Regions from separate parts of the Bordetella genomosp. 7 genome, predicted to be linked through region 1. Evidence: predicted binding sites of a transcription regulator. Region 1 holds the regulator's gene; each other region holds the start of a gene.
The links. Region 1 encodes FliA, which starts transcription of late flagellar genes. Its sites were predicted from a motif close to CTAAAGTTTNNNNNNNNNNNGCCGNTA; they were not measured.
Positions count from the first base shown of each region.

Region 2: a site for FliA is predicted at 3,689-3,715, ahead of CAL18_RS06295 (flagellin). Genes of this name have one in related genera too.
Region 3: a site for FliA is predicted at 6,189-6,215, ahead of CAL18_RS05920 (flagellar protein FlaG). Genes of this name have one in related genera too.

Region 1 is NZ_NEVI01000015.1:5,575-15,755, reverse strand. Features, by position in the region: gene CAL18_RS09295 (hypothetical protein) at 1-152, opposite strand, end outside; gene CAL18_RS09290 (hypothetical protein) at 162-992, opposite strand; gene CAL18_RS09285 (formyltransferase family protein) at 1,010-1,690, opposite strand; gene CAL18_RS09280 (WbqC family protein) at 1,690-2,439, opposite strand; gene CAL18_RS09275 (TDP-N-acetylfucosamine:lipid II N-acetylfucosaminyltransferase) at 2,444-6,352, opposite strand; gene CAL18_RS09270 (FliC/FljB family flagellin) at 6,539-7,675, opposite strand; gene CAL18_RS09265 (RNA polymerase sigma factor FliA) at 7,829-8,569, opposite strand; gene flhD (flagellar transcriptional regulator FlhD) at 8,901-9,224, shown strand; gene flhC (flagellar transcriptional regulator FlhC) at 9,238-9,816, shown strand; gene motA (flagellar motor stator protein MotA) at 9,934-10,181, shown strand, end outside.
Region 2 is NZ_NEVI01000012.1:98,222-108,402, reverse strand. Features, by position in the region: gene CAL18_RS06305 (Bug family tripartite tricarboxylate transporter substrate binding protein) at 234-1,199, shown strand; gene dctP (TRAP transporter substrate-binding protein DctP) at 1,291-2,295, shown strand; gene CAL18_RS06295 (flagellin) at 2,350-3,657, opposite strand; gene CAL18_RS06290 (ferredoxin--NADP reductase) at 3,856-4,632, opposite strand; gene CAL18_RS06285 (Fe(3+) ABC transporter substrate-binding protein) at 4,942-5,982, shown strand; gene CAL18_RS06280 (ABC transporter permease) at 6,117-7,787, shown strand; gene CAL18_RS06275 (ABC transporter ATP-binding protein) at 7,792-8,568, shown strand; gene CAL18_RS06270 (pirin family protein) at 9,095-9,979, opposite strand; gene CAL18_RS06265 (pirin family protein) at 10,044-10,181, opposite strand, start outside.
Region 3 is NZ_NEVI01000012.1:12,867-23,047, reverse strand. Features, by position in the region: gene CAL18_RS05955 (SPOR domain-containing protein) at 1-59, opposite strand, end outside; gene folC (bifunctional tetrahydrofolate synthase/dihydrofolate synthase) at 111-1,418, opposite strand; gene CAL18_RS05945 (cupin domain-containing protein) at 1,579-1,989, shown strand; gene CAL18_RS05940 (Bug family tripartite tricarboxylate transporter substrate binding protein) at 2,049-3,014, shown strand; gene CAL18_RS05935 (CaiB/BaiF CoA transferase family protein) at 3,011-4,231, shown strand; gene CAL18_RS05930 (acyl-CoA dehydrogenase family protein) at 4,231-5,397, shown strand; gene CAL18_RS05925 (IclR family transcriptional regulator) at 5,422-6,156, opposite strand; gene CAL18_RS05920 (flagellar protein FlaG) at 6,280-6,654, shown strand; gene fliD (flagellar filament capping protein FliD) at 6,744-8,123, shown strand; gene fliS (flagellar export chaperone FliS) at 8,142-8,567, shown strand; gene CAL18_RS05905 (flagellar protein FliT) at 8,617-8,964, shown strand; gene CAL18_RS05900 (flagellar hook-length control protein FliK) at 9,005-10,181, shown strand, end outside.

The sequences.
Region 1 (10,181 bases):
CGTTCGTAGAAGGTATAGGTGTTTTCATGAGATCCGGCCAATGCCTGAAGAAATCGCTCAGGCAGGATGTGATACCCGCGGTGCTTTTCGTTCTGCGCCTGGTTCAGCAGGATATCGCGCAGGTGCAGCGCGTCTTGGGTCGAGATACTCATGTAGATTCCTTATGCGGGATTGCGCAGCCACGCATCGGCGAGCGGCGTGGGCCGGCCATTGAAGATGTTGTCAAAGATCGAGAGAGCCTGGGAAAGGCTGAACAGGCGCTCCCGCACATGCCGCCAGAACGGCGCGTCGGCGCGGCTGATAACCAGGTTCACGCGTATCGGAATGGACGCGTAGCCAAGGGCAGCCGCCGCGCTGGCACGATGGTTGCCGGCGGTGATCAGCCAGCGCCATTCCATGTTTTCGTTTACCAGTGCCGTGGCCTTGACATCGCCATCGGGATCGTCTGACCGCTGATAGCCGGTGTGCGCGATGCGGCGCAGTACATAGACGATACGTTCGGCCTCTATCTGCATTTTTTCGCCGCTGACCGGGCCACAGAAGAGCCAGCCATCTTCTATGCCCCTGTCGCGCCCGGTGGCGCGATTTTCTTCGTAAGCGGCTTTCTCATACGCCATGCGGTAAGAATCCAGCGTGCGGGCGCGCCACGGAAACACTGCAGCCCATGGCGGAGCGGTCTGCAATGCCACGGCGGCATCTGCGCCCAATCCCAGCCATTCGGCCGCGCTGGAGGGTTGGACCTGGTCGTAGTAGGCGCGCAGGGCCTCGCGGACCAGATCGACGGCGTCCGGACGGTCGATTCCGTGCTCTACGGCGCGGCGGGCCGCTCTGTAGAAGGGCGTCGAGGTATTCATGCAAAGCGAGGGCTGCGCCCTGCCGTGCGCCAGGCAGCCGTCCAGAAGCGCCGATTCGTGTATTTCGGCGTATCGCAGCACGAGCGGATGGTTGGCGTCATTGCGCAGGTCTACGGGGGGGCGGCTGGCCGGCGGCATGTCGGTCGGTACGGTTGCTATATAAGTTCGTTCGGGATTCCGCACTGGGCGAAGAAATCCGCATCCAGATTCGGCGAAAACGGCGAAGTACGGAACTGCAGGTCACGGACAGAGGCATGGCCCGTGGCATCGATAACCAGGCGGCCCTGTTTCAGCCACAGGAAGAATTGCAGCGCCGAATAGTATTGCGCCAGGAATACGCCATGCCTTAACTGCGCCTTGGGCAGGCGGCGATCAATGGGAAGGGCCGCCTGCAGCACGCAGGGGCCCGTATCGATGCCGGCGTCGATCTGGTGCAGGGAGCAACCCATGAACAGGCTGCTGGATGCATACGTGTCGTCGAACCCATGCATGCCCTTGAAGGACGGCAGCACGGAAGGGTGGCAGTTGAACAGTCGTCCCTTGTGGCCATCGAGCAGCGGATTTGTGAGCAGGCGTGTATAGAAGCTCAGGAAGATGAGATTCGACATGCCGTCATAGCGGCGATGCAACGCCATGGAAAACTCGTGGCCGTTATTGGCAGGCAACATTGCCGTCGCCATGCCGGATTGCTCCGCGATCTGGAGAAATCCGCATGGACGATCGGCCACGACTTCGTGCGTCAACTCCCGCACGAATTCGTGCGAGACCAGTCGCGATAGTACGGCGCCACCGGTACTGCCCAGAAAGACGACTCTATACATGGCTGTGTCGGTCATCACTGCAATCTATAACTGGATAGCATCTGCCGGACGCTGTCGTGGTCGTTGTGCATCAGCACGTCAATGATGGACAGCCCCGGCACGAATTCTGCCGGACCGACCTGCCGATATTCAGGCAAGAGCGGTTGCAGGAACGAAAGGGCCACGCCGTTGTCCTCGAAATGCGGCTTGTCGTAAAGCGAGGCGCCGCTTGCGGGGTTCACGTAGCGGGATGCGCCCAATGCCTTGGTGATATCGATCAGCCGGCCGCTGCGGCCGGTGCCGACGGATGCCGGGAACGCTTCCGAAGATCGCAGGAAGCGTCGATCGATCCCCAGCTTCCTGAACAGCAGAGTGACTGACGCGATGGCCAGGTCGGCGATCCGATCGTAATCGCTTGACAGCACCTCTTCGGCATAGGCCAGGCCGTACTCGTAGAAGGGCGCACGGCAGTACGCATGGTTAAGTTGTTTCAGGAACTTGTTTCTGAAAGCGCCGAAGTCATGCAGCCCGACATCGAGGATCCGCTTGTTCTGACTGGCGCCCGACAAGGGGATGGAGAATTGATGCGCCTGCCCGTTGACCAGAACCCGGTTCCGGTTGATCCACCCGCGCGTGATGAAGTTCACGTCGTCGTAGAAGACAAAAACTCCGCATGCCTGTACCAGGTTGAAATAGCCCAGGTACGGAAACGCATAGGGCTGCATGATCGCGACGGTATTCGCATGAGGCGGCCATTGCTGGCAGGCAGAGGCGGTGTCCGTCATGGCTCTACAGATCCGCGATTGCGCTGAAAGTCGCCGCCACGTTCTGCTTGAATCGCTGCATATCCTGTAGCGCATCAATTCGGGACCGCGCAGCCTGCAGTGCTGCGCCATCGAGCGCCGGAAGCTCTGCAATGGTGCAATACCGCGGCAGATCGGCGAAGTCCACGGGCGCTGCCGAAAACTCATTAACCATGCGCTCCCAGGCGGGATTGGCGATGATGTCTCCGCCTACCGAGATCCGTCTGCGCAAGACTGTGCCGGCCCCGAAATAGATGGAGGCAAGCATGTTGCCCATGGCCTGCTGGCGATGATGGGCCGATATAAAAAGACGCGCGCGGGCGAGCATCTCAAGGTATTCCGCCCGGTCTATCAGTTGGCGCAGAATGTTCGCCCGGGCCATCAGCCCATGTTTCTTCAGCGCCTCGATCAGCACGGGCTCGTAGCCCGGCGGGGCGTTGTAAGAAAAGGGAATGACCAGATCGTAATCTTTGATGTCCTGCTTGCTTGCCAGGGCCTCGATGATCTCGACATGGTTGTTCGTAGGGTCGCCACTGTTGCCGATAAAGATGGTGTTGTCTTTCTTTACGGGAATCCGGATATCGGCAAAGCGCGAGGCGCTCGCGTAAGAGAACGGAATGTGCGGCTTGGGGCCGTAGTGGCGCGTGAAGACCTCGTAGTCTCCTTGAGTGAGCGTCGCCACGGCATCGAGCCTGCGGACCGTATCCGTGATGAGCGCCTGCCGTTGTATAGGCCCATAGAGATCGCCTCCCCATGCCACCCACACCTTTTTCTTGTCGGGTGACACGAGTTCTACCAGCTTCTTCTGCCACGCGAAGAACATGCCGTGAAAAATAACTGCCGCCACGTCGCTGGCGCTGGCGGCCTGCGCGATCCGCTGCAGGTCCGCCGCGTGGTCGAAGAATGACGCCCTGGGGTGGCAGCTCAGGTCGTTGCTGTATCCGGGGATAGACGCAGACCGCTCTACAAATACGTCATGGCGGAATGTCCGGTTGACCTCGGGATCGGCCAGTATCGAGATGAATTGTTGGTTGTGCATATTGTTATAGAAAATATGCACGAATCGCCGCGGGCCGGTGTCTGCCGCGTTAACCGAGTCAGGATGGGGGCGTTGTTCGGCGGGTGGCGTCCAACCCATGGTGGCGCGGTAGCGGGAGCCCGCATCGTCTCGCGCGCCGTCCAGCACCGCGCTTGCCATATCGGTGGCGCCATAGCAGGTATGCAGAATGAACGCCAGTTTGCGCCGTTCATCGTCAGTCAAGGCCGCCATGCGGGCCTCGTCCGGAACGTATACCGCGTCGGCGCGTACGAGTTGCGATGCCACGCCGTCGGTATTCGCCGGGGGGCAGTCCAGGTAGCTCTGGTACTGCATATTGGCAAGGCGCAACAGGCGCAGCCCATGCTGGCGCAGCGCGCGGCTGATGTCGTCCAGGTGGGGCTGGCCTGCGCGTAGCGCAACCATGTCGACGGCGACCTGTGCCACCAGCGTCGTTGCCAGTGCGCGATGCGCCCCGGCCAGGACCTTCAGGTTGTCGTGGGCGCTGTCCAATATCAGCCATTCGGCGCGTGGCAGGCCTTGCACGTCGTCAAGACGTATCGTGGGAATTGGCAGTCTCGCCAGTACTTCACTGCCGTTGCGCGCCAGAGGGAAGATACTTGCCTTGGGTAGTGGTTCCAGGGTGCCGCTGAATGCGGCGTCCAGGCACGCATACAGCGTTGCATCCTGTCCGTCGCCCAGCGCGATATGCGGATGATGCTGCAGGTCGCCTTCGCGTTGCAGCGCGTCTGCGCCGTGTACGCGTCCCGCCGGGTCGATCGCAAGGAAGGTGAATGTCCCCAGGCGGTTCAGCTCGCTGATGCGGCGGCTGCTCGCCAGCCCGCCTCCGTGGTCGACGGTGACTACCTTGCCTTGGAAAGAGAAGCTGAAGCCGCCATGACCTGTTTCGGCCGGACCGGGCAGGGCGCGTGCGTCAGGTTCGTCCTCGAACCAGGGTCGGCCATCATCGGTCAACACGACGGCCGCGGGGGCCTTGCCGTCGCAGTAGCGGCACCAGATGGCCCTCAGGGCGACGGCCAGGTGCCGCGCGAATCGCCGAGCGTCGCAGACTGGCGAGTTCAGCAGGACGTCACGGAGATGGGTGCGTATGGCGGCGAGACTTTGCAGGTCGCTGGCCAGTTCGACTGCGCGTGCCTGGTATTCAGCCCAGTCGCGGGCGACCAGTTCTGGCATGCCTGCGTTAACCAGGTGTGTGGCCGAATGCCGGCCCGCGAACGTGGGCCCTGGCAGGGTGACCACGGGAACCCCCATGAGCAGGGCTTCGCATGTGGTCAGGCCGCCAGAGTACGGCCAGGGGTCCAGTGCAATGTCGACTTCGTTATATCGGGACAGCAGCTCCAGATGGGGCGAACGCCCCTCGATCCGCAGCCGGCTTTCGGCAATGCCATGCCCCGCCAGGGTGTCGACGACGCGTTGGCGCATTTCGGCAGTGGCATAGGCCGCGCCCTTGAGGAACAGTTGCGAGTGCGGCACCGCGTGCATCAACTCCGCCCAGCGTGCCAACAAAGCCCGGTTGACCTTGGTCGGGTTGTTGAAGCACCCGAAAGTGATGTAGCCATTGCGCAATGCCGGCAGTGGACCCACTGCCGGTGGGCTGGGCGGCGGCACAAAGCATATATAGTCATCCGGCATGCGGATGAGCTTTTCGGTGTACAGGTGGTCGCTGCCGGCCGGCGATTCGATGCGGTCGCTGATCAGGTAGTCGATGGCCTCGACGCCCGTCGTATTGATGAGCCCGCCCACCCACTTGACCAGCAGGGGGGCCGGCTCCATGGTCATCGCCCGGATGCGCGAACCCGCGTTGTGTCCGCTCAGGTCGATCAGGATATCGATCTGGTCTTCGCGGATACGTGCAGCGAACTGTGTGTCGTCCAGGTGATATATCGGCGCCCACTGGCGTGCGAGCGCCATGAAGCGGCGCGTAATCGCATCGACGGAGTTGTTCGTCGTGTAGGCGTAGATCTCGATTCCGTGCGCCGCCAGGTGCTCAAGCGCGGAAACCGTCATGGTGCCGACAGGATGCTGGCGGAATCCGTCCGAGAACATGCCTACCCGCAGCACTCTGGACGGCGTGCGGTCTGCCGGCACCGGCCGCTCGGGGCGCACGGCCGGCATGAACACCGCTCCCCAGTCCCTGCACGCCTGCAGGATGTCTTCGACCGTCGCATCCGGCTGGTAATGCATGGCAGTCAGCCGGTTCGAACGCGGCAGCGGATCTGTCTGGTTGTAAGACGCCGCTTTGCCATAGCAGTGCGCAGCTTCGTCCAGGTTGCCGGTGTCCCGGTGGACGTTTCCCAGGTTATTCCAGGCGGAATAGTCGGTGGGCGCAAGCTGAAGCTGGGCCTCGAAGTCCTTGCGCGCGTCGTCATAGCGCTGCATCGCGAGCAGGATCACCCCGCGCCATGACAGCCAGGCTACGCGATGCGGATCAGGGTTGCCCATCTGATCCAGGCACTGCAGCGCGTCATCGTGGCGTCCCAGCCGGTGCAGGATTTCAGCTAGCTTGATGCGTCCGAGTTGATGCCCGGGCTCGATTTCCAGGGCGGCTTCGAGCCGCGCACGGGCATTTTCGAGCGCGCCGGCCTTGACTTCCAGGTCCGCCATCACGCGCAGGGCTTCCGCATCGCGGGGCGCCATGGCCAGGGCCCGTTCAAGGGCGGTGCGCCCTTGGGCCAGGCGGCCCGATTCTACACAATGCGCGCCCAGGCTTTTCCAGGCGTTGACATCACCTGGGTGGCTGCGCGTACGCGACATGGCCTGCTGTTCGGACAGCCCCATGATGGTAAGGACTTTGCCGGAGGCGGAAGGCTTGCGGGGCGGGCGGACGGTTCTGGGCATGGGCCGGCTTGCAAAATGAAGTAGGGCGTCAGGGTACCGCCGGGCCGATGCCGGCAATATGCCGGAGAGCGAACAAAAAAACCGTCTATTTGGGGCGCGAATAAAAAAGCCCCTTCTAAAAGGGGCTTTCCAGGGGATACGGGAGTATCCGGCAGGCCGGCCTGGCGGACCGGCCCGCTTTCGCGATTAACGCAGCAGCGACAGAACCGTCTGCGGCACTTGGTTGGCCTGGGCCAGGACCGAGGTGCCTGCCTGTTGCAGGATCTGGGCACGCGTCATGTTGGACACTTCGACCGCGTAGTCGGCATCTTCGATGCGCGAGCGCGAAGCCGACAGGTTGTTCACGATGTTGTTCAGGTTCGACACCGTGGACTCCAGGCGGTTCTGCACCGCGCCCAGGTTGCTGCGCAGGGTGTCGACCGTGTTCAGGGCCGTGTCCAGCTTGGCCATCGGATCGTCGCTGGCGGTGCCCAGGGCCTTGGTCGAATCGTAGGTCACCGTGGCGGTGGGGGCGGCGGATGCGCCGGTGCCGGTGCCGCCCGTTACGCTCACGCTGGCAGCGTAGTAAACCTGGGTCGCGCCCGAGCCTTCGGTCACGTACCAGTTGCCGCGCTCGTCCTGGACCAGGTCCAGAGCGCCCGTGAGGCCAGGTTGCAGCGTGCCGGTGCTCACGTCCTTCAGCGTGACGGCAGCGGCGCTGACCGCGGCGGGATCGCCCGAGCCATCGGTGGATTTCAGCGTCACGTCGCCGGCTGCGGTGCCGCCCGTGTAGGGCAAAGCGGTGCCGGTCGGGCCGGCGATGCTGAAGTCGGCCAGGCTCAGCGTGCTGGAGCTGATTTCTTTCAGGTCGACGGTGATGGTTTCGCCGTCGCGGGCGCCGACTTGCAGCGTCAGGCTGCGATCGGCGGACAGGACCTTCACGCCGTTGAAATCGGTTTGCTGGCTGATGCGGTCGATGTCGGCCAGGCGTTGCTCGACTTCGTCTTGCATCGAGGCCAGGTCGGTCGACGAGTACGTGCCGTTGGCGGCTTGCACCGACAGTTCGCGGATGCGCTGCAGGTGGGTCGTGATTTCGGCGGTGGCGCCTTCGGTCGTTTGAGCGATCGAAATGCCGTCGTTGGCGTTGCGGGCCGCTTGCGTCAGGCCGCGGACGTTGGACGTGAAGCGGTTGGCGATTGCCAGGCCGGCAGCGTCGTCCTTGGCGCTGTTGATGCGCAGGCCCGAGGACAGGCGCTCGATGGCCGAACCCAGGGCCGATTGAGACTTCGTCAGGTTGTTTTGCGCAACCAGAGACAGGTAATTGGTGTTGATAACAGCAGCCATGAATAGCTCCCAAGAGAGAAAGGCTTCTTCAAACCGGGCAGCCAGGCCGCCCACTTCGCGAGGCAGCATGCCCCGCTGCTCTGGGTAACGGCGCGCTTGCCGGCAACTTAAGCGAGGCCTTCGGCTATTTTTTTCTGTGCTTTTTGACGGACGCTATAGAACCTGAGCCAGGCCCGCCTCGGCCGGCAGCGCTTGCCACGCACCCGCTTTCAGATGCGCGCGGATGCGGGCGGTAGCCTGGCTGCGCAGCTGGCATACGCGCGCCTCGGTGACTTCCAGCACCGCGCCTATCTCTTTCAGGTTCAGGCCTTGCTCGTAGCACAGCGACAGCACGAGTTTCTCGCGCTCTGGCAGCGCGTCGATCGCCTGGATGAGTGCTCGGCGCAAGTCGCCCGCAAGCAGGGCCTGCAACGGGTCCGTGGACGGATCGCAGGCGGATTCATGCCACCCTCGTTCCTCGCCATCGCCGGCGCCGAGCTCGTCGTAATGCATGATCTGGATGCCGCGCGCGTCGTTGAGCATCGCCTGGTAGTCGGACAGCGAAATGTCCAGTTCCTCGGCAATCTCGCCTTCGGAGGGCGGGCGCATCAGTTCTTGTTCTTTGCGCTGGATCGCCGCCTCGATGCGCTTGCTTTTGGTACGCACGCTGCGGGGCAGCCAGTCCTGGCTGCGCAGCTCGTCCAGCATGGCGCCACGGATGCGCGCGGTGGCGTACGTTTCGAATTGGGCGTCCGGTGTTTCCTGGTAGCGTCGCGTCGCGTCCAGGAGTCCGATCATCCCCGCCTGGATGAGGTCGTCGAGCTGCACGCTGGCCGGCAGCCGCGCGAGCATCTGCAGCGCAAGCTTGCGTACCAGTGGCGCATAGCGCACCAGGCTGTCATCGGCGTAAGGCATGCGTATAGGTCGACATCGAAGGCCAAGCGACGATTGTCGGCAACGCCGGCAGATCCATTTGTACAAAAAAGAAATGTTTTGACGGGTTGTTTACAGGTTTCACTAACACACAACGTGTGCGAATGTAACTAAACTGTGTTTTTTTAGCAAAATTCGAGCTAAACGGCCTTATTTGTGAGAAATGTCATAAATATTGACAATATGCATGATAAATTGCACGCATATTGGTAGCAATAGATACATTCAGTATCGTTAGTGACAAGGCTGCGGAACACCGACGCCAGTTGCGGTTGCTTGTAATGACACCATTGTTTAACTAGGAGCCCATAGCGTGAACACAGCAGATAGTTCTTTGCTCGCCGACATCCGGGAAGTCAACTTGTCGTACCTGCTGCTGGCTCAGCGGATGCTGCGTGACGACTATGCGGCAGCACTGTTCCGCCTGGGTTTCAGCAACGAAGTGGCCGATATTCTGATGCGTCTGTCGCCCGCCCAGCTGGTCAAGCTGGCCAGTTCGAGCTCTTTGCTGTGCCGCTTCCGGTTCGACGACTACAGCTTGCTGTCGGCGTTGACCCAGGACGTGCTGGGCGGGGCGCTGCAACAGGCCCATGCCACGATTCTGTTGGCCCAGCAGCCGGTCGAGCAGCTCTCCTGAGCCGTCTGCCGCCATGTCTATCAAAAGTGTTGCGCAGGAAGCGGACGACATTCTCCTTGCCAGCGCGATGATCTCGCTGGGTGCGCGCCTGCAGGTTCTCGAGGCCGAAACGCGCCTGAGCCACGACCGCCTGTCGCGCCTGTACCGGGAAATCCGCGGTTGTTCTCCGCCCAAGGGGATGTTGCCGTTTTCGGTCGACTGGTTCATGACCTGGTTGCCCAACATCCATTCGTCCTTGTTCTACAACGTGTACTCGTTCCTGAATGCACGTACGGCCAGCCGCGGCATCCGCGCCACCATCGACGCCTACCGCCTGTACCTGGAGCACGCCGGAGTCGGGCAGGGCGACGAACCGTTGCTCAGCTTCACCCGGGCATGGATGCTGGTCAGGTTTTTTGATAGCGGCATGCTGCAGCTTTCTGCCTGCCGGCAGTGCGGCGGGCATTTCATCGCCCACGCCCATGATCCCCAGGGGGACTTCGTGTGCGCGATCTGCCGCCCGCCGCCGCGGGCCGGCAAGACCCGGGCTGCCGCAAAGGCCCGCGCCGCGCTGGGCGCAGGCGCGCCCATGGCGGCGGCCCCGCGTTCCTGAGCGGGCCGCCTCAATAAGTCCAAAAGCCCCCGAAAATTCCCCGTAACCCGTGCTTTTGCACGCGGTTGCGCGGGAGATCATTGTCGCCAACTCTAGACTCGATGGCAGAGGCCCGATGTGTTGATTGTTATTGGTTATACGGTGGTGCTCGTCGCGGTGGTCGGCAGCTTCGTCGCGCTGGGTGGGCACTTGGGGGCCCTGTACCAACCGTTTGAATTGACCCTGATCGCAGGCGCCGCGCTGGGCGCCTTTCTGGCGGGCAACACCCGCAAATCGCTCTCGCTGATAGGGCAGTCGCTGCCGCAGGCGATAAAGGGGGCTCCGTACAGCAAAGAGGTGTACATGGAGCTGATGGCGCTGCTGTA
Region 2 (10,181 bases), on a different contig from region 1:
CACACTGCACTATTGGAGTTTACTCATCAATAGGCAATTGCGAAAGACAGAAGTTCCTGCCCATTGCGCACGAAATCGCCGCATGCACCTGCCGAAAGCGGCTTGGCCAGCGGATACGTAGCCATCCCTGCCCCATGAATTGATCGGCCTGCTGGATGAATTTATCTTAATTTTCGATTTAACTTATTAAGCGCCCCTGCCTATAGTGCGGTGTACAACTACAGGAGACATTCATGCGCACCACTCCGCTACGATCACTTGCCGCCCTGCTCGCCAGCCTGCCCATGGTTGCAGCCGCCGCGCAGGACTTTCCCGCCAAGCCCATCACGTTCATTGTTCCGTTTACTGCGGGCAGCGCCACGGATCAGCTGGGCCGGGCCATCGGCCAAGGCGTGGCCGAACAGACAGGCCAATCGGTAGTGATCGAGAACAAGCCGGGCGCCAGCGCCATGATCGGGGCGCAGACAGCGGCGCGCGCCGCGCCCGACGGTTATACGGTGCTGATTACGACGAACACCACGCATGCGGCCAACGAACATCTTTACAAAAGCCTGCCCTACGACCCGGTAAAGGACTTTTCCCCCGTGACGCTGTTGGGCAAGGGTGGGCAATTTATGGTGGTCAACCCGTCCTCCGAGGCCAAGAGCGTGTCGGACTTCCTGGCGTTGGCCAGGAAGTCTCCGGGCAAGCTGAGTTTCGGCAGCGGCAGTTCTAGCAGCCGTATCGCCGGAGAACTGCTGCAGCAGATGGCCGACGTGAAGCTGCTGCACGTGCCGTACAAAAGCAATCCGCTGGCGATTACCGATCTGCTGGGCGGGCAGATCGACATGATGATCACGGACAGCGCCACTGGCCTGCCGCAGGTCGAAGCCGGCAAGCTGCGGGGGCTGGGCTTTACCGGTAGCGAACGGTCGCCGCTGGCGCCCAACCTGCCCACCATCGCCGAGGCCGGCGTGCCCGGCTACGAGATGGGCTACTGGTTCGGCGCCTATGTGCCGGCCGGCACGCCGCAGGCCGTGGTCACCAAGCTGAATGACTTGCTGATCAAAGCCACGCAGCGGCAGGCGGCGCAGCATTTCTACAAATCGACGGGCACCACCCCCGCCACGTCCACGCCCCAGGAGCTGGCGCAGTTCCAGCGCAACGAGTCGCAGAAGTGGGGCGACATTATCAAGAAGGCCGGCATACAGCCGGAATGACCCGCAGCAGTCCGTGTTTCCCCCTGGTACCCGCGGTCCGGCCTCGGTGCTAAAACCGACGGGCGGATATACCGCGCAAGGGGAAACACAGATGCAGCTTTCCAATCATTCGGCCCATCGCTGCGCGATCGCGGCCGCCATGCTGGCCGGTGCCTGCATGGCCACGCAGGCCACAGCCCAGACCCGTCTTGAACTGATCAACGAGTATCCGGCCACGTCGATCACCGCCTCGGCCGACCTGCAATTCGCCGATCTGGTCAAAAAAGCGTCGGCGGGCGGGATCGTCATTGAGACACGCCAGGAAAAGCAGAACCCTTACAAAGGGGATGCGCAGGTGGCGGCGGTGATCGACGGCAAAACCCAGATGGCGACGCTGTTCGGCGGGGTACTGGGCAACAAGGATACGCTGTTCCTGCTGTCGTCCCTGCCCTTCGCCGCCAGGGATTTCAAGCAGGCCCGCACTCTGTATGAATGCGCCCGCCCCGCGCTGGAACAGCGCGCGCAGGCGCTGGGCGCGCACTTGCTGTATGTGACGCCCTGGCCGCCTTCGGGGATCTGGTCGGTGCAGCCGCTGCAAAGCGAAGCCGACATCAAGGCCTTGAAGATCCGCACCTACGACGCCACCAGCAAGTCCGTGTTCGAGAGAGTGGGCGCGCAAAGCGTGCAGATGCCTTATTCCGCGCTGGCCGACAAACTGGCTGCCGGCGAGGTCAACGCAGTGCTGACCTCGGGCGACGGCGGCGCGGGTCGCAACCTGTGGAACCACCTGCCCCATTTCACCGCCGTAAGCTATTCGATACCGCTGAGCTACACCATCATCAATAAAAAGACCTGGGACGAGCTAGGCGCCGGCGACCAGGCGATTCTGAGCGAAGCGGCGAAGAAAGTCTCCGCCACGTCATGGGCTGGCGTCGAACAGCGCATTGAAGCCAACTATGCGCGCATGCGGGAAAACAAAATGACGCTCGCCACACAACCGTCTGATTCGATCATGGCGGCGCTCAAGCGCGCCGGGGATGAAGAAACGCAGGCATGGCTGAAGGCCAATCCGCTGTCCGATAAAGAGGCTGCCTGCCTGTCGGCGCCCGGAGCATGACGGCGTAGCAGCCCTCAGTGCGCCTACCTGAGGTTTCCAGCCTGCCACACGGACTTATCCGCGCAGCAGGCTGAGCACTGTCTGCGGAATCTGGTTGGCCTGGGCCAGCACGGCCTGCACAGCCTGCTGCACAATCTGGCTCCGTATCATATTGGACGTTTCCACGGCATAGTCGGCATCTTCGATACGCGATCGGGCCGAATTCAAGGCCAGCTGCGACGTCGACAGGCCCTCGAGCACAGATTCGAGCCGATTCTGAGTCGCGCCCAGATAGGTGCGATACCCGTCTACCTGCGCGATGGCGGCGTCGATCTGCGCCAGCGAATCCGGCTGCATCAGTTCGATCGTGTTCGCATTCGGGCCACTCAGGTAGAACTTGTTGTTGAGCCGGCCCGCCAGCGGATCGTATTCCACGAAGTGCCCCTGCCATTCGAGGTACTTCACGTAGTTGCCGTCTTTATCCCAGCCCAGTTTTACGTTGTCGATCGGCTGGTCGTCCAGGATCACGCCGCGCGCGGGATCCTCGATGTCGGCCTGTTGGTAGCCATTGTGCACGCGATACGTAGCCACCCCGGATGCGTGGTCAAACACCAGGGCCCCTTCCGCCCGATGGTAGTAATCGTCGCCCACCTTGACTGCGTACTCGCCCGGCCGGGCGCTTCCATCGCGATTCCTGACCTGGTGGATGGTGATAGAACCCGGTGTCACGTGATAGGCGGCTTCCGCCTCGCCAGGTTTCAGCAGCACCCCGTCCCGGTTGATGATGCCTTCAAGCTCGAGCTTCCACGTGCCGGCATTGGCACCGCTGGCGATCGTAATCTCTGACAGCGGCGGCCCCACCGGAGGCCGGATAGCGTTCACGCCCAACGTATCGGTATTCAGCGGTTGCAGTTTCAACTCCAGCGTATCGGATGCCTCGCTCGACAGCTGGAAGCGCAGCGACTGCTCGGCGTCGAGCAGGCCTCGCCCCGCAAAGTTCAGCTCTGCGCCGATGCGATTGATCTCGTCGCGGATCTGCGCGATTTCTGTCTGGATAAACTCCCGATCCTGGAAAGACAATGAGCCGTTGCGGTGCTGCACGGTGAGCTCGCGCATGCGCTGCAATAGCGAATTGATGTCGGATGCGCCCCCCTCCACGGTCTGCAGGAGACCGATGGCGTCAGACACGGTGCGCATGGCGGCCGCGTTGCCCTTGATCCGGCTTGTCATGCGGTTGGCGATGGCAAGCCCCGCCGCATCGTCGCGGGCCGAATTGATCCTCAGCCCGGACGATAGCCTTTCCACACTCGACCCCAGCACGGCCTGCGAGCGCTTGAGATGTGAGTTGGCCCACCCCGAGAAGGGGCTGAAATTTATCAACATAGGATTGCAACTGCGACGTAGACATGATGTATATCGTCCGCGCTTCGCAAAGATTTAGCTTTTCTACATATATTTTATGTTTCGTAACAATAACGGCGGTTGTTGCCGACCCGCGCAATGCCCGACGCCCACGCGAAAAAGCCCTGCCCGCGGAACGGACAGGGCTTGCGCTGCGGTACCCGGGCGACGCGGGGCGGCTTACTTTTCGACGAACGCCCGTTCGACCACGTAGTCACCCGGCTCGCCAACCCCCGGCGACACCGTGAAGCCGCGCGAATCGAGCATGGCGCTGATGTCGGCCAGCATATGCGGGCTGCCGCAAAGCATGGCGCGATCGGTCTCGGGATTGATGGGCGGCAGGCCGATGTCTTGGCACAGCTTGCCGTTTTCAAGCAGCTCGGTGATGCGCCCCTGGTTGCGGAAGGGCTCGCGCGTGACCGTGGGATAGTAAATGAGCTTTTCGCGGACGACGTCGCCGAAGAATTCGTTGTTGGGCAGCTCGTTTTCGATGAAATCGGCGTAGGCCAGTTCGCTGACCCACCGCACGCCGTGCACCAGCACGACCTTTTCGAAGCGCTCGTAGACGTCGGGGTCTTTGATGATGCTCATGAAGGGAGCCAGGCCCGTGCCGGTGCCGAACAGGAACAGGTGCTTGCCCGGCTTGAGGTCGTCTACCACCAGCGTGCCCACCGGTTTGCGGCTGACCAGGATGGTGTCGCCTTCTTTCAGGTGCTGCAGGCGCGAGGTCAGGGGCCCGTTCTGGACCTTGATGCTGAGAAACTCAAGGTTTTCTTCGTAGTTGGCGCTGGCGATGCTGTAGGCACGCATGAGGGGCTTGCCTTCGACTTCCAGGCCGATCATGACGAAATGGCCGTTGTGGAACCGCAGGGCCGCGTCACGCGTGGTGGTGAAGGAAAAAAGCGTATCGTTCCAGTGGCGCACGCTCAGTACGCGCTCGGTATTGAAAGCTGCCATGTCGCTGAAATGGTACGACGCACCAGGTACGCCGGATGGATTTCCGTACTGCAGAAAAGACGCTGCACGGGCTAAGGGTTATCCCTATTTTAACGCGAGTGCTTGATAACTGCTCTCATTAATCCGTAATGCCTTTATAACTTTTTGATAGAGATCAGGCGTCCGGCCGCCAAGCCGTCTTCAAGTTGAACGCCAAACGGCTTCCTGTTATTGTCGCACCTACTTGATAATCATTTTCGTTAACGGACGCGCTGCGGCGTGCGTGCGGATGCCGCTTTGTGTCCGTTTTATCCTGCACTGGAGCTCTCCATGTCGATCCGACGCCTTTCCTTGACCCCCCTGCTGGGCGCGCTTGCGGTGGCTGGCAGCATCTTCGCCGCGCCCGCGGCGGCTGCTGACGAAGTCAGCCTGTACACCACTCGCGAACCGAAGCTGATCCAGCCGATGCTGGATGCGTTCACTAAAGAAAGCGGCATCAAGGTCAACACGGTGTTTGTCAAAGACGGCCTGCTGGAGCGTGTGAAAGCCGAAGGCGCGCAGTCGCCCGCCGACGTGCTGATGACCGTGGACATCGGCAACCTGATCGACCTGGTCGACGGCGGCGTCACCCAGCCCATCAAGTCGGAAACCCTGAATTCGGTGATCCCCGCCAACCTGCGCGGCGCGGACGGCCAGTGGTACACGCTGTCGCTGCGCGACCGCGTGCTGTATGCGGCCAATGATCTGGAACTCGACAGCTTCCATTATGAAGACCTGGCCGACCCGAAATGGAAGAACAAGGTGTGCATCCGCTCGGGCCAGCACCCCTATAACACGGGCATGGTGGCCGCAATGATCGCCCATGACGGAGCAGAAGCCACCGAGCAATGGCTGCGCGGCGTGAAAGCCAACCTGGCCCGCAAGGCGGCTGGCGGCGACCGTGACGTGGCGCGCGATATCCTGGGCGGCATTTGCGACATCGGCATCGCCAATGCGTATTACGTCGGCCACATGAAGAACGCCGAGCCGGGTACCGATGCCCGCAAATGGGGTGATGCGATCAAGGTTGTGCGTCCCACGTTCAAGAACGGCGGCGACGGCACGCACGTGAACATCAGCGGCGCGGCTGTGGCCAAGCATGCTCCCAACAAAGACAACGCCATCAAGCTGCTGGAATTCCTGGTGTCCGAGCCGGCCCAGACGCTGTACGCCCGTGCCAACTACGAATACCCGGTCCGCAAGGGTGTGAAATTGGATCCCGTGGTGGCCAGCTTTGGCGAATTGAAGGTAGACTCCCTGCCCGTTGCCGAAGTCGCCAAGTACCGCAAACAGGCCAGCGAACTCGTCGACAAAGTGGGCTTTGACAACTAAGCCTGCGTGAAAAGCGACGCATGGCCTGAACGGCCTTCGCGTTGTTCGGCGCCGGCCGGCGACGGCCGGCGCGGCGCAAACGTAATCAGGTGTCTGACTCCAGGCCGGAGATCAGGCACCTTCTTTCTTGAAGCATGCATACAGAAACCTTGCCTCGCCCATGGCGTTTGCGCGGACCTGAACGCGGCGCGGGGTGGCTGACTGGCGCCGCGCTGGTGGCGCTGGCTGTCCTGGCGCCGTTGGGCGCGCTGGCCTGGCAGGCGGCACATGCGGACCTATCTCACTGGTCGCACCTGACGCAGTACGTATTGCCCCAGGCGTTCGCCAACACCGCGCTGCTGCTGCTGGGCGTGGGCATATTGGTCACGATGCTGGGCACCGGCGCCGCCTGGCTGGTGACGGCGTACGAGTTTCCCACACGCCGCACGCTGACCTGGACGCTGCTGCTGCCCCTGGCAGTGCCTACCTACATCATTGCCTTTGCCTATCTGGACCTGCTGCACCCCATCGGTCCGATCCAGACCGCAATACGCACCCTGCTTGGCTACGACAGCCCTCGAGAGTTCCGCCTGCCCGACCTGCGTTCTATCTACGGCGCCATTTTCGTGCTGGGCTTCGTGCTGTACCCGTACGTGTACCTGAGCACCCGCATCATGTTCATGACGCAGGCGGCCAGTCTGCTCGAGGCCGCGCGCACGCTGGGCGCCGGCCGTGTGGGCGTGTTCGTGCGGGTGGCCTTGCCGCTGGCGCGGCCGGCCATTGCCGTGGGCGCAAGCCTGGCGCTGCTGGAAACCCTGAACGACATCGGCGCGTCCGAATTCCTGGGCGTGCAGACCCTGACCGTGTCGGTATACACCACCTGGATCACCCGCTCAGACCTTGCCAGCGCGGCCCAGATCGCGCTGACGATGCTTGCCATCGTGGTGGGGCTGATCCTGCTGGAGCGGCACGGGCGCAAGCGCCAACGCTATGCCAATACGCAGCGGATGCGCCCCATGCAGCCGCGTCGGCTACGCGGCGCGGCCGCCCTGCTCGCCATCGTGCTGGGCTGGATACCCGTTCTGATCGGTTTTGTGGCGCCGGCCGGATACCTGGTGGTAGAAACCTACAAGCGCCTGCATCTTGTGGGGGGCGTGTCCAGCCAACTGCTGAATGGCCTGTTCAATACGCTGGCTGTGGCGTTTACCGCCACCATCGTGACCCTGATTTGCGGGCTGATCGTGGCCTGGTCCGGCCGTACGTTACGCGAAAGCGCGCGTTTCAACCCGGGACGTGCATGCGCCCGCATTGCCAGCCTGGGTTACGCCGTGCCCGGCACAGTGCTGGCCATCGGGCTGCTGGTGCCGTTTACCTGGATCGATCGCCAGATAGGCGCGGTGTTCGGCACGCAAGGCCTGTTTTTGATGGGTTCGATGGGCGCCCTGGTATGCGCATACACAATGCGCTTCCTGGCGGTGTCGGTAGGCGGTATCGAAGCCGGGCTGGCGCGTATTCCGCCTTCGTTGGAACAGGCGTCCCGCCTGCTGGGGGAATCCGCCGGCAGCACGCTGCGCCGTGTGCATCTACCCTTGCTGCGCCCCGCGTTGGCCGCGGCCGCCCTGCTGGTTTTCGTGGACGCCATGAAAGAGCTGCCGGCCACGTTGCTGCTGCGACCGCTGAATTTCGAAACACTGGCGACCTGGCTATACGCCGAGGCCGCGCGCGGCACATACGAGGAAGGCGCGGTCGCAGCGCTGGCCATTGTGCTGGCCGGGCTGCTGCCCGTCATCCTGCTGGCGCGCACTAATTTGAAGATGGGACATTGATATCGTGCCCGACCTGCTTGAACTAGACCGCATCTGCCTGGCATACGATACCCCCCAGGGGCATAAGTCTGTGGTGCGGGATCTGTCGTTGTCGCTGCCCGCCGGCCATATCGGCTGCCTGCTCGGCGAATCCGGCTGTGGCAAAACCACCATCCTGCGCGCGATTGCGGGTTTCGAGCCGCTGCGCGCGGGGCACATCGCCCTGGACGGCACCATCATTTCGTCGCCCACGGTGCAGGTGGCTCCGGAGCTGCGCCGCGTAGGCATGATGTTCCAGGACTACGCGTTGTTTCCCCACCTGACCGCGGCGCAGAATGTAGCTTTTGGCCTGCGCCGGATGGGCAGGGCCCAACGCACCGCCCGCGTACGTGAAATGCTGGACCTGGTAGGGTTGGCGGCCTCGGCCGACAGTTATCCGCACGAGATATCCGGCGGCCAGCAGCAGCGCGTGGCGCTGGCTCGCGCACTGGCGCCCTCGCCCGAGCTGTTGCTGCTGGACGAGCCCTTCTCCAACCTGGACGTCGATACGCGCGAGCGCCTGGCGTTCGAGGTACGCGAAATCCTGAAATCGACTGGACATACGGCGATTCTGGTGACGCATAACCAGGCCGAAGCATTTGCCATCGCCGACCGCATCGGGGTCATGAAGGAAGGCAAGGTCGTGCAATGGGATACGCCCTACAACCTGCACCACCACCCTGCGGACGGTTTCGTACGGGATTTCGTGCGGCGCGAAACGCTGGCGGCCCAGCGGCAACAGGCCTACGCCCGCGGAATGTAGCCGCCCGCAATACAGTAATGCCATTTGGGAAGGCGTCTGACTCCCGTAGGGTGTCTGACACCTGTCGGAGTCAGACACCGATTCGTTGGCAAGCGCCGGGGATGCCGTTTGGGAGGTGTCTGACTCCCGCAGGGTGTCTGACACCTGTCGGAGTCAGACACCGGTTCGTTGGCGAGCGCCGGGGATGCGGTTTGGCGGGTGTCTGACTCCCGCAGGGTGTCTGACACCTGTCGGAGTCAGACACCGGTTCGTTGGCAAGCGCCGGGGATGCGGTTTGGCGGGTGTCTGACTCCCGCAGGGTGTCTGACACCTGTCGGAGTCAGACACCGGTTCGTTGGCGAGCGGCGGGGATGCGGTTTGGCGGGTGTCTGACTCCCGTAGGGTGTCTGACACCTGTCGGAGTCAGACACCGGTTCGTTGGCGAGCGGCGGGGATGCGGTTTGGGAGGTGTCTGACTCCCGCAGGGTGTCTGACACCTGTCGGAGTCAGACACTGGTTCGTTGGCGAGCGCGGTGACGCCGGACACTTATTGCCGCGGAGGTGGCAGCGGGATGTATTCGGTTTCATCGCCAGGCACGACCTGGTTGAAGCGGCTGCGTTCCCAGTCGAGCTTGGCTTGCTCGATGCGGTCTTTGCTGCTGGACACGAAGTTCCACCAGACGAAGCGCGGCCCGTCCAGGGGCTCGCCGCCCAATATTGCAAATCGCGCCGTTTCCCGTGCCTTGATTTCGACCGGTTTCCCGGCCGCGAAAACCAGCAGCTGCCCCGGCTGATGGCTTTGGCCGTCGACTTCGACCACGCCGCTGCTCAGGTATGCTGCGCGCTCTTCATGTTCGGCTGGCACGACCACGGTGGCGCCCGGCTGCAGCACGATATCTCCGAAGAACAGCGGCGACAGGGTGCGTACTGCGGAAGTCTGGCCGAATACCGAACCGGCCACCACGCGCGCCTGTACGCCCTCGCCTTCTACCAGCGGTTGCGCGTCGAGGCCGTAGTGCACGAAGCCCGGATCGGTTTCTTCGTGCCGGCTGGGCAGCCCCACCCACAGCTGCAAGCCCCACAGCCGTTGGCCTGCGTCCCGCTGCGGCGGTGGCGTGCGTTCGGAATGGACGATGCCCCGCCCCGCTGTCATCCAGTTGAGCTCGCCAGGGCGGATTTCCTGGACATGCCCGGCGCTGTCCCGGTGCATCATCGCGCCTTCGTACAGATACGTGACAGTCGACAGGCCGATATGCGGATGGGGACGCACGTCGACGCCTGCGCCGGGGTCGAACAGGGCCGGGCCCATCTCGTCCAGAAAGACAAACGGACCTACCGTGCGCCGCTGGGCGGAAGGCAAGGCGCGCCGCACTTCCAGGCCGCCGCCCAGGTCGCTGGTGCGCGGAACAATCAGGGTTTCGATACTGGACATGATGATTTCCTCTTCGGAAAAGACGCCTCTGGAAATGCGCCGGCCTGCGCCAGCGCCGCCACGCTTACGGTAAATCGAATACCAACACGTCGGCCTGCCTGCCGTCGCTGATGCGCACGGCCGCCTCGTCGGCCAGGGCCACCGCATCGCCGGCGGACAGTTCCACGCCGTTGACGGTCGCCTGGCCGCGCGCGATATGCAC
Region 3 (10,181 bases), on a different contig from region 1:
GGACGCGGCCGGGTTGGCGATGCCTGCGAGGCGGAATCTTTGCGAGAAAACAATCCCATGGACAGGAATTCCTTGACCTGGGCGAGGCCGGCGCCCCGCCTGCCCGAGACCTATGGTTTGCGGCCCAACGACTGCAAAACCGAGGCAACGGTGAGAAATGAGCCGAACACCACGATTCTATCACCCTCGCCCGCCCGGGCGCGCGCCGCGGCATAGGCCGCCGCGGGGTCTGGATAGGTCTGCACGGTGGGGGCCTCGTCGGCGGCGGGTGCGTTCCGGAGGGCGGCCGAGACATGCGAGGCCAGCGCTTCGCCCGAGCCGCCGCGCGCACCAGGCAGCGCGGCGCAATACCAGTGATCGATGCGGCTGGCGAGCTTGGCGATCACCCCATCGATATCCTTGTCGTTGAGCATGCCCACCACCGCATGGGTATAGGGGTGAAAACCCATGTTGTCGAGGTTCTGCGCCAGGACGGCGGCGGCATGCGGGTTGTGCGCCACGTCCAGGATGACCGCAGGCTGGCCCGGCAGAATCTGGAAGCGGCCGGGCAGCGAAGCCTGCAGCAGGCCGACGCGCACTGCCTGCTGGGGCACCGGCAGCCGATCGCGCACGGCTTCGAGCGCCGCCAGCGCTGCCGCGGCGTTGAGCAGCTGGTTGGCGCCGCGCAAGGCCGGGTAGGCAAGCGCGTTGCGACGCTGGCCGCGGCCGCCATAGGCCCATTGCTGGCGGTCGCCCGAATAATTGAAATCGTGGCCGAACCGCCAGAGGTCGGCGCCGATGGCCTGTGCGTGGTCGATCAGCGACTGCGGCGGCTGCGGGTCGCTGCAGATGGCCGGCTTGCCGGCGCGATAGATGTGCGCCTTTTCGAGACCGATCTGTTCGCGCGTGTCGCCCAGGTAGTCTGTATGGTCGATATCGACGCTGGTAATGATGGAACAGTCGGCGTCGACAATATTGACCGCATCGAGTCGCCCGCCCAGGCCGACTTCGAGCACCACCGCATCCAGCCGCGCCTGCGAGAACAGCCGCAGGATGGCCAGCGTGGTGAATTCGAAGTAAGTCAGCGTGACGGCGCCGCGCGCCGCCTCGACCGCCGCGAACTGTTCGGCAAGTTCGGCGTCGCTGGCCAATTGCCCGTTGATGCGGGCGCGCTCGTTGAAATCGATGAGATGCGGCGATGTGTACAGGCCGACCCGGTAGCCCGCCGCGAGCAGCATGGATTCGAGCATCGCGCAGGTGGAGCCTTTGCCATTGGTGCCGCCCACCACGAACTTCACGGCATCGAGCCGCAGCGCCAGGCGATCGGCCACCTGCCTGACTCGATCGAGCCCCAGGTCGATGGCCTTGCCATGGATGGACTCGAGATACTGCAGCCACTGCGGCAACGGAGATGTGGCATCGAGACAGGGGGCAGACATGACAACACACATAAATGGCAGACGCGGCAGTTTAGCAGCCAGGCAGGGCCTGCCCCCGCGATACCCCGCACGCCGACCCTGCCATCAGGAAAAATCTACTTGCCATGTGTTTTCACATGCATGAAAATAAATTCACAGTATCGAATACAGGAGACTGGGTATGCCCGACTATCCCCGCTGGCTGGTGCGCGAGTCCGACGTGCCGGGCTACCACCCCGCCAACCACACCGGCACCCTGAACCGCCGCCTGATCGGCGCCGATACGGTAGGCGCCCGCCAGCTCGAAGTGCTTGTGGGAGTGATAGAAAAGGGACAAGGCGCGCTGCCTCATTCGCACCCGGGCATCGAACAGGTGTGCTACCTGCTATCGGGCACGGCGCGCGCTCAGGTTGGCGACGAGTCGGCCGAAATGGTGCCCGGCGATTGCTGCTATTTCCCGCCCGATATTCCCCACGTATTCACCGTTACCAGCGAACAGCCCGCGCGCTTGCTGGTGATTTATGCGCCCCCTTATGAAGAATCGCCCGACCGCGTCATGCGCGGCAACGCGGCGCCCGCCGGCGCGGCCTGACCCCCGCGCCCCTGCCAGACAGGCGGCCGACAGACGCCGCCCATATCAGGAGACTCACCATGCTTTTACGCACGTTGCGCGCCGCCGCCCTTGCCGGCGCGGCCCTGGCGGCGGCCGGCCCCGCGCCGGCGGCCTACCCTGACAAACCGATCAGCCTGGTGGTGCCTTTTCCGGCAGGCTCGGGCACCGACGCCGTGGGCCGCATTTTTGCCGCCGAACTGGGCAACATTCTGGGCCAGCAGGTGGTGGTGGAAAACAAGCCCGGCGCCAACGCGACGATTGCCGCGCAGTATGTCGCGCGCGCCAAGCCGGACGGATACACGCTGTTCGTCACGACCAACACGTCGCACTCGGCCGTCCCGTTCCTGATGAAGAACGTATCGTACGACCCGGTAAAAGACTTCACGCCCATTGCGCGTGGCGGCAACCTGCCCTTTTTGCTGGTGGTCAACCCCCAGCGCCCCTACAAGAGCGTGCAGGAATTGATACGCCATGCCCGCGAGAACCCCGGGCGGGTGACCTACGCCACCGGCAACAGCACGGGCATTGTGGCCGGCGCCACGCTGGCCCGCCGCGCCGGCATCGACATTCTGCACGTGCCCTATAAGGGCACGCCGCAGGCCCTGACCGACCTGGTCGGCGGGCAGGTGGACTTCATGTTCACCGACCTGGCGTCCGGCCTGCCGTTCGTGCAGTCGGGGCAACTGCGCGCGCTGGCGGTATCGACGGCGCAGCGCAGCAGCATCGCGCCCGATCTGCCTTCGATGCGCGAAGCGGGAGTAAAAGACTTCGACCTGAATTCCTGGAACGGCTATTTCGGGCCGGCCGGCATGCCTCCGGAAATCGTGGCCCGGCTGAATGCGGCGATCAACCAGATCGTGTCCGACCCTCAGGTGCGGCAACGCCTGGCGGGCCTGGGTTTTGATGCCTTCAGCGGCACGCGCGAGAGTTTTGCGACGTTCGTGTCCGAGCAGCTCGACCTCTGGGGTACGTTGATCAAGGACGCAGGTATCCAGCCACAATGACTACATCCGCCGATACCGCCGGCCCCTTGGCCGGCGTACGCATACTGGATCTGAGTTCCGTTGTCATGGGCCCCTACTGCACGCAGGTACTGGCGGACCTGGGGGCCGACGTGATCAAGGTCGAATCTCCGTCGGGCGACAACATGCGCGCGGTGGGCCCCATGCGCAACAGCGGCATGGGGCATCTGTACTTGCACCTGAACCGCAACAAGAGGTCCATCGTGCTGGACCTGAAAACGCCCGCCGGGCGCGAGGCCTGCCTGAAGCTGGCGCAAGGCTGCGATGCGCTGCTGTATAACATCCGCCCCCGCGCCATGGCGCGGCTGGGGCTATCGTACGAGGAAGTGGCCGCGCGCAACCCGCGCATTGTGTATATCGGCGCCTACGGATTCAGCGAAGCCGGCCCCTATGCCGGCAGGCCCGCCTACGATGACCTGATCCAGGGACAGACCGGCATTGCCCACCTGTTCCGGCGCCAGGGGGCCGACCTGCCGCGCTACGCCCCATTGACGCTGGCCGATCGTGCGGTGGGCCTGCAGGTGGCGGTCGCGCTGGTGTCGGCCGTGCTGCACGCGCGCGGCCAGGGGCATGGCCAGGCGGTGGAGATTCCCATGTTCGAAGGCATGGCCCACATGGTGCTGGGCGACCACCTGGGCGGCCAGACGTTCGACCCGCCGCTGGGGCCAACGGGCTATGCGCGCCTGCTTTCGGCACATCGGCGTCCCTATGCCACCGCCGACGGCTACCTGTGCCTGCTGATCTACAACGACAAACACTGGCGCCGCTTCTTTACCCTGATCGGCCGCCCCGAGCTGGAACACGACCCGCGTTTCTGCTCGCATACGGCGCGGGCCTGTCATATCGACGAGGCATACGCCTTCGTGGCGGAAGTCATCCGCACGCGCACCACCAGCCAATGGCTGGACGATCTGGCGCGCGTCGACATTCCGGCGGCGCGCCTGTATTCCGTCGACGATCTGCTCGACGATGCGCACTTGCAGGCCACCGATTTCGTGCGCCAGGTCGAGCACCCCAGCGAGGGACGACTGCGCACCCCTGCTCCGCTAGGACGCTACGCCCGCACCCCGCTCGCCATCCGCCGGCCCGCGCCACGGCTGGGCGAGCACAGCCGCGAAATTCTGCGCGAGGCCGGCTGTACCGACGAAGAAATCGACGCCATGATTGCCGCGCGCGCCACTCTGGAAGGATCTGCCTGATGGATTTTGAGTTTTCTTCGGACCAGCTGACATTGCGCGATGCGATCAGCCGGGTCTGCGAACGATTTCCCGACGATTACTGGCTCACGCGCGACCGCGAAGGCGGTTTCCCGCACGAATTCCATGCGGCGCTGGCCAGCGACGGCTGGCTGGGCATCGCCATGCCGCAGGAGTATGGCGGCGCCGGCCTGGGCATGACCGAAGCCGCGCTCATGATGCAGACCATTGCGGCCTCGGGCGCAGGGTTCGCGGGTGCCTCAGCCGTGCACATGAACATCTTCGGGCTTAACCCCGTTGTCGTGTTCGGCACCGATGCGCAGCGCCGCCGCTGGCTGGAGCCCCTGATCGCCGGACGCGAAAAGGCCTGTTTCGCCGTCACCGAGCCCGATGCCGGGCTGGACACCACCAGGCTGTCGACGCTGGCTCGCCGCGAGGGTGACCAATACGTGGTGCATGGCCGCAAGATATGGATATCGACCGCGCAGGTCGCCCACAAGATGCTGCTGCTCGCGCGCACCACGCCGCTGGCCCAGGTATCCAGACCCACCGAGGGGCTGTCGCTGTTCTATACCGACCTGGACCGGAACAAGGTTGAGGTCCGCGAAATCGACAAGATGGGCCGCAAGGCCGTCGATTCGAACATGCTGTTCATCGACGGGCTGCGTATTCCGGTTGCCGACCGCATCGGCGAGGAAGGCCGGGGCTTCGAATATATCCTGCACGGCCTGAACCCCGAACGCATCCTGATTGCCGCGGAAGCGGTAGGAATCGGGCAGGCGGCGCTGGCCCGCGCGGTGCAGTACGCCGGCGAGCGCACCGTATTCGGCCGGCCCATCGGGCAGAACCAGGGGGTGCAGCATCCGCTGGCCCAGGCGTGGATGCAGCTGGAAGCCGCAAATCTGATGGTGTACCGGGCGGCGAGCCTGTACGACGCCGGCCTGCCCTGCGGCCCTTACGCCAACAGCGCCAAATACCTGGGCGCAGAAGCCGGCCACAACGCCTGCCAGACCGCCGTACTCACCCTGGGTGGCATGGGCTATGCCAAGGAATATCACGTGGAGCGCCTGCTGCGCGAAAGTTACATTGCGCGCATCGCGCCCGTGAGTCCGCAACTGATCATGTGCTTCATTGCGGAAAAGGTGCTGGGCCTGCCCAAGTCGTATTGACCGGCAGCGGGTATCGCACGCGGGTCAACCGCGTTGCTCCAGCGCGGTGCATGCCGCGCGCAGAATGCGCGCATACTCTTGCTGTTGCGGCTCGATGCGATAGATGGGGCCGCCCACCGATATGGCGTAGATTTCGCCGGACAGCGTCACGGGCCATGAAATGGCGCATACGTCGGGGATGGACTCGCCCAGGTTCATGAACCAGCCGCGCTGGCGCGACAACTCGAGATCGGCCTCCAGGGCCTGTACGGTCGTCAGCGTGCGTTCGTTGTGGCGCGTCAGGGGGCTGCGCCCCAGCAGGGCATGACGCGCATCCGGCTCCAGCATGGACATCAGCGCCTTGCCGAGGGAATTGGCGTGCAATTCCCGGAACTCGCCCGCCACGGGCGCATAACGGATGGTGTGCGGGGAATCGAGCACATCCAGGTATACGACCCTGGCTTCGCTCAGCTTGCCGAACACAATGGTTTCCTGGGTGGCGTCGCGCAGTTCCAACAGGCTGGGATAAACGCGGTCGAGCACCGGATCGGCGCGCGCGATGCGCTGCGCCATGGCCAGCAGGCGGCCGGTGGGGTAATAGCCCTGGCGCCGGCCGGTTTCGTAAAGGTAGCCCAGCTGGGACAGGGTGCGGATCAGCGCCAGGCAACTGGATACCGGCACGCCCAGCAACCGCGCCAGCTCGGACAGCGGCAGGGGCCGCCGTTCGCGGGCGTAGGTCTCGATGATTTCGATGACGCGCAGGGCCGTCTTGACGCTCATGGGTGAATCAAACCGAAAAAAGGGGCCGCGGCCTAAAGTTCCCCGTGGGGGTGCCGTAATGGTAGCTGAGAATTTCCCATATAACCCCGCGCGGCGCATACGCGCCGGTCCAATGGAGTGAACATGGCTGTCAGCCCGCTCGCCCCCGCGCTTGTTGCGCTGCCCACCGTGACTGTCCCGCCGGCTCCGGCAGAGCCGGCCATTGCTGTCACGCCGGCAGCCGCGTCCGCCGACAGCGGCGGCGCGCAGGATGCGGCGGCACATCCTGGCCGGCCTGCACTGCCCCTGGAGCGTGTGCTGGACGAACTGAATGACCAGCTGCGCGCCTGGAAAACCCAGCTGCAGTTCGAGATCGACCCCCACGTGCACCAGGTGGTGGTCACCATCGTCGATTCGGAAACCGGCGAAGCCATCCGGACCATCCCTTCGGAAACGCTGCTGCGGGTCGCCCGGATGATCGTGCAGATGCAGGGCAACGCCGTGCAGACCACGGCGTGAAACGCCAAATTAGGCAGGCGTTCGGCCTTTGCCCGGCCAATCGCATGACGCGCCGCTTTGAAACAATCAGCTAGCTCGCAAGGAACGATATGGCCTCTATTACCTCATTGGGCGTCGGTTCGGGTCTGACCAACCTGGAAGACCTGCTCAAAAATCTCCGCACATCCGAAGAACTGCGCCTGAACCGCATCACGTCGCAACAGAACAGCTATAAATCGCGCATTTCGGCGTTCAGCAAGATCCAGGGAGGCGTCGAGGCCGTACAGAAGGCGGCTGCGGCATTGGCCGATCCGGCGACGCTGGGCGCAGTCAAGCATACCGTCAGCGGCGATGGCCTGACCGTGAAAACGGCGGCCGGCGCCGTAGCGGGCGACTATAAGATCGCCATCAGCCAGCTGGCTGTCGCCCAGACGTTGAAATCGGGCGCCGTGGAAAGCCGCACCACGCAGCTGGGTTCCGGAGGCGCCATCGAGATCGCTCTGCAGAATGGCGAAAGCGCCAAGGTAGAGCTGGGCACCGACACGTCCCTGAACGGGATTGCCAAAGCCATCAACGGCAGCGACGACGTGGGCGTGCGCGCCACCATCATTACCGACGGCAACGGCGAAAGCTACCTCATGCTTACCAGCAAGGCCACCGGCGAAAAGGCGGCCGTGCAGAGCATCACCTCGGACAACACCGCCGTACAGGGGGTGGTGGGTTATCAGGCTGGCGCGGCCTCGCCCATGAGCGAGCAGCAGGAAGCGAAAAACGCGCTTATCACGATCAATGGCATTGCGGTCGAAAGCCAGTCGAACACCATCGCCGACGCCATCGACGGCGTCACGCTGGAACTCGCGGATACCACCGAGCCTGGCGAGTTCGTCACCGTGTCGGTCACGAGCGACCCTGCGGCCCTGTCCAAGGCCGTCAAGGGGTTCGTCGATGCCTACAACGGCCTGCAAGCCACGATCGGCAGCCTGACGGCATTTGATGTCGAAGAACAGACGCAAAGCGCGCTCACCGGCGACAGCACCACGCGCGCGATTCAGTCGTCGCTGGCCGCGGCGCTGCGCGTGGCGACCAGCGAAGGCGCGCTGCGCACGTTGACCCAGCTGGGCGTGACCACCAATCCGACCTCGGGCAACCTGCAGCTGGACCAGGCCAAGCTGGACGAAGCCCTGGCGGCCAACCCCGGGGATGTGGCGCGCGTGCTGAGCGGCACGGGCGGCCTGGCTGAGAAATTCAAGGCCGCCACGGACGGCATCCTGGGCGCAAACGGATCGATCAAGACACGCAGCGAAGGCCTGCAGAAAACCGTGGACACCCTGCAGAGCCAGTACGACAGCACCAAGGAATCGATCGAGGCGACGATGAGCATCTATCGAGCCCAGTTCACGCGCCTGGACGCCCTGGTCACCCAGATGAACAGCATGAGCACGTACCTGACCCAACAGTTTGCCGCGCTCAGCGGCAACAGCAACAAGTAACCTTTCGGGTCCGCAACCATGACCTACGCCGCACGCCGCCCTGCCGGATATTCGGCCCGCTCGTACACCGATATCGGCCTGGAAACCCAGGTCATGAGCGCCAGCCCCGAACGTCTGATCACCCTGTTGTTCAATGGCGCACGGGCAGCCATCGCGCAGGCCCGCCTGCATCTGGAATCGGGCCGCATCGCCGAGCGCGGCGCGGCCATTTCCAAGGCCATCCGCATCGTGGACGAAGGCCTGAAGATGGGCCTGGACATGGAGGCCGGCGGCGACATGGCGGCCAACCTGGCCGATCTGTACGACTATATCGTCCGCGCTCTGCTACAGGCCAACTTGAAGGGCGACGCGGCTCAGCTGGAAACAGCCGACCGCCTGCTGTCAGACCTGGCGCAAGCCTGGCAAGCCGCCACCGACACCTCTGCCGGCCCCGTGCCGGCCTGACCCGCAGGGCCGCTTCCCACGGCCGTATCGCCACCTGCGCGAGACCTCTATGACGTCCCCCCAGCACCCATCGATCCTGGACATTTACCGGGAGATCGCCGATCTCACAGACGCAATGCTCTCGTCGGCCCAGTCGGGCGACTGGAGCGCTGTGCTGGCGCAGGGCCAACGCTATTGCGAATGTGTCGAACGACTGCGCGGCCTCGAACCCAAGCCCCCGCTGGACGACGCTGGCCGGGAGACCAAATATGAACTGCTGGTGCGCATCCTGGAAAACGACGCGGCGACACGCGACCTGGCGATTCCCCAGATGGCGCGCCTGAGCGATCTGCTGGGTCGCCTGAAGCGCCAGCGATCGCTGCTGTCGGCTTACGGCACGCGCGCCCCGGCCGCATGAGCGCGCTGGCGGTCGCATACCGGCATGACCGGGGGCCTGTATGAGTATCGGCCCATCTGCATTGGGCACAGTGCTGGTGCAACGGCTGGACGCCGTGCTGGGCACCACCATGGCCGCGCATGCCAACCTGGTTTCCGGCGCGCGGCCCGATGCCGTCGCCCAGCCCGGCGAGGCCGTGCGGCCCGGGCAGGCAGAGCATGCCGGCCGCTCGCCCCGCCAGCCGCTGGACCCCGCCGCGCGCGGACAGCGGGATGCCACCGTCGCAAATTCGAAAGACGCGGAAGCATCCGGGCAGCCGGCGCGCAGCCAGGTCACGCGTACCGATGCGACTGCCTCCGCGCCCACCACGCTGGGCCAGACGGCCCGCACCATCCTGGCGCTGCTGGCCCAGTACCCCGACCGGCCGCCGCCGGCGCGGGGCCAGGCCCCGCTATGGCCCGGACCCACGTCGCCCGCGGAGGGCGCCGCCCCCCCACGTTTGGCCGACGGCCACGCTCCGCTGCCCGGCGACGCACCGGCTCGTGGCGCCGCCGGACTGGCGGCAGCCCGGCCGGACGCTGCGGGCAATGCTCCCATGCCAGGCGCGCGGCCCGGCCATCCCGTTGCGGGCGTTGCGGCGCCGGCCATGACCGGCCTGCGCCTGCCTGCCGCGGCAACGCTGGCGGCCGCCCTGCGCCATGCCTTGCAGAACAGCGGCCTGTTCTATGAGTCGCACCTGAGCGATCTGGCCTACGGCCAGCGCACCGCCGACCAGCTGCGTGCGCAGCCGCAGGCATTGCTGCCCCGCGCGGCCCTGCCGCCCCATGAATCCGCCGGGCGGCCGCCCTTGCCTGCGCAAGGCGCCACACCGGGCGATGCGCCGGCAAGCACGCAGGCGCCTTCCCCTGGGCCGACGGGTATTCATCCGGAAGCCGCGCCGCTGGTGCGCCAGCAACTCGATATCCTCGCCAATCAGACGTTGGTCTGGCAGGGCCAGGCATGGCCGGGCACGCCCCTGGAATGGGAGGTCCGCCGCGACCGCCATGGCGAGGCCGACGAGGCCGGCACGCACTGGGCCACCCGTCTGACCCTAGACCTGCCCCGACTCGGACAAGTGCAGGCCCGGCTGACCCTGGCCAATGACCAGCTGGTCCTGCAATTGCTGGCGCCCCGCAGTGCGCGCGAGATCAACGCGGCCGCGCAGGCGCTGCGTGCAAACTTGCAGCGCGCCGGGCTGA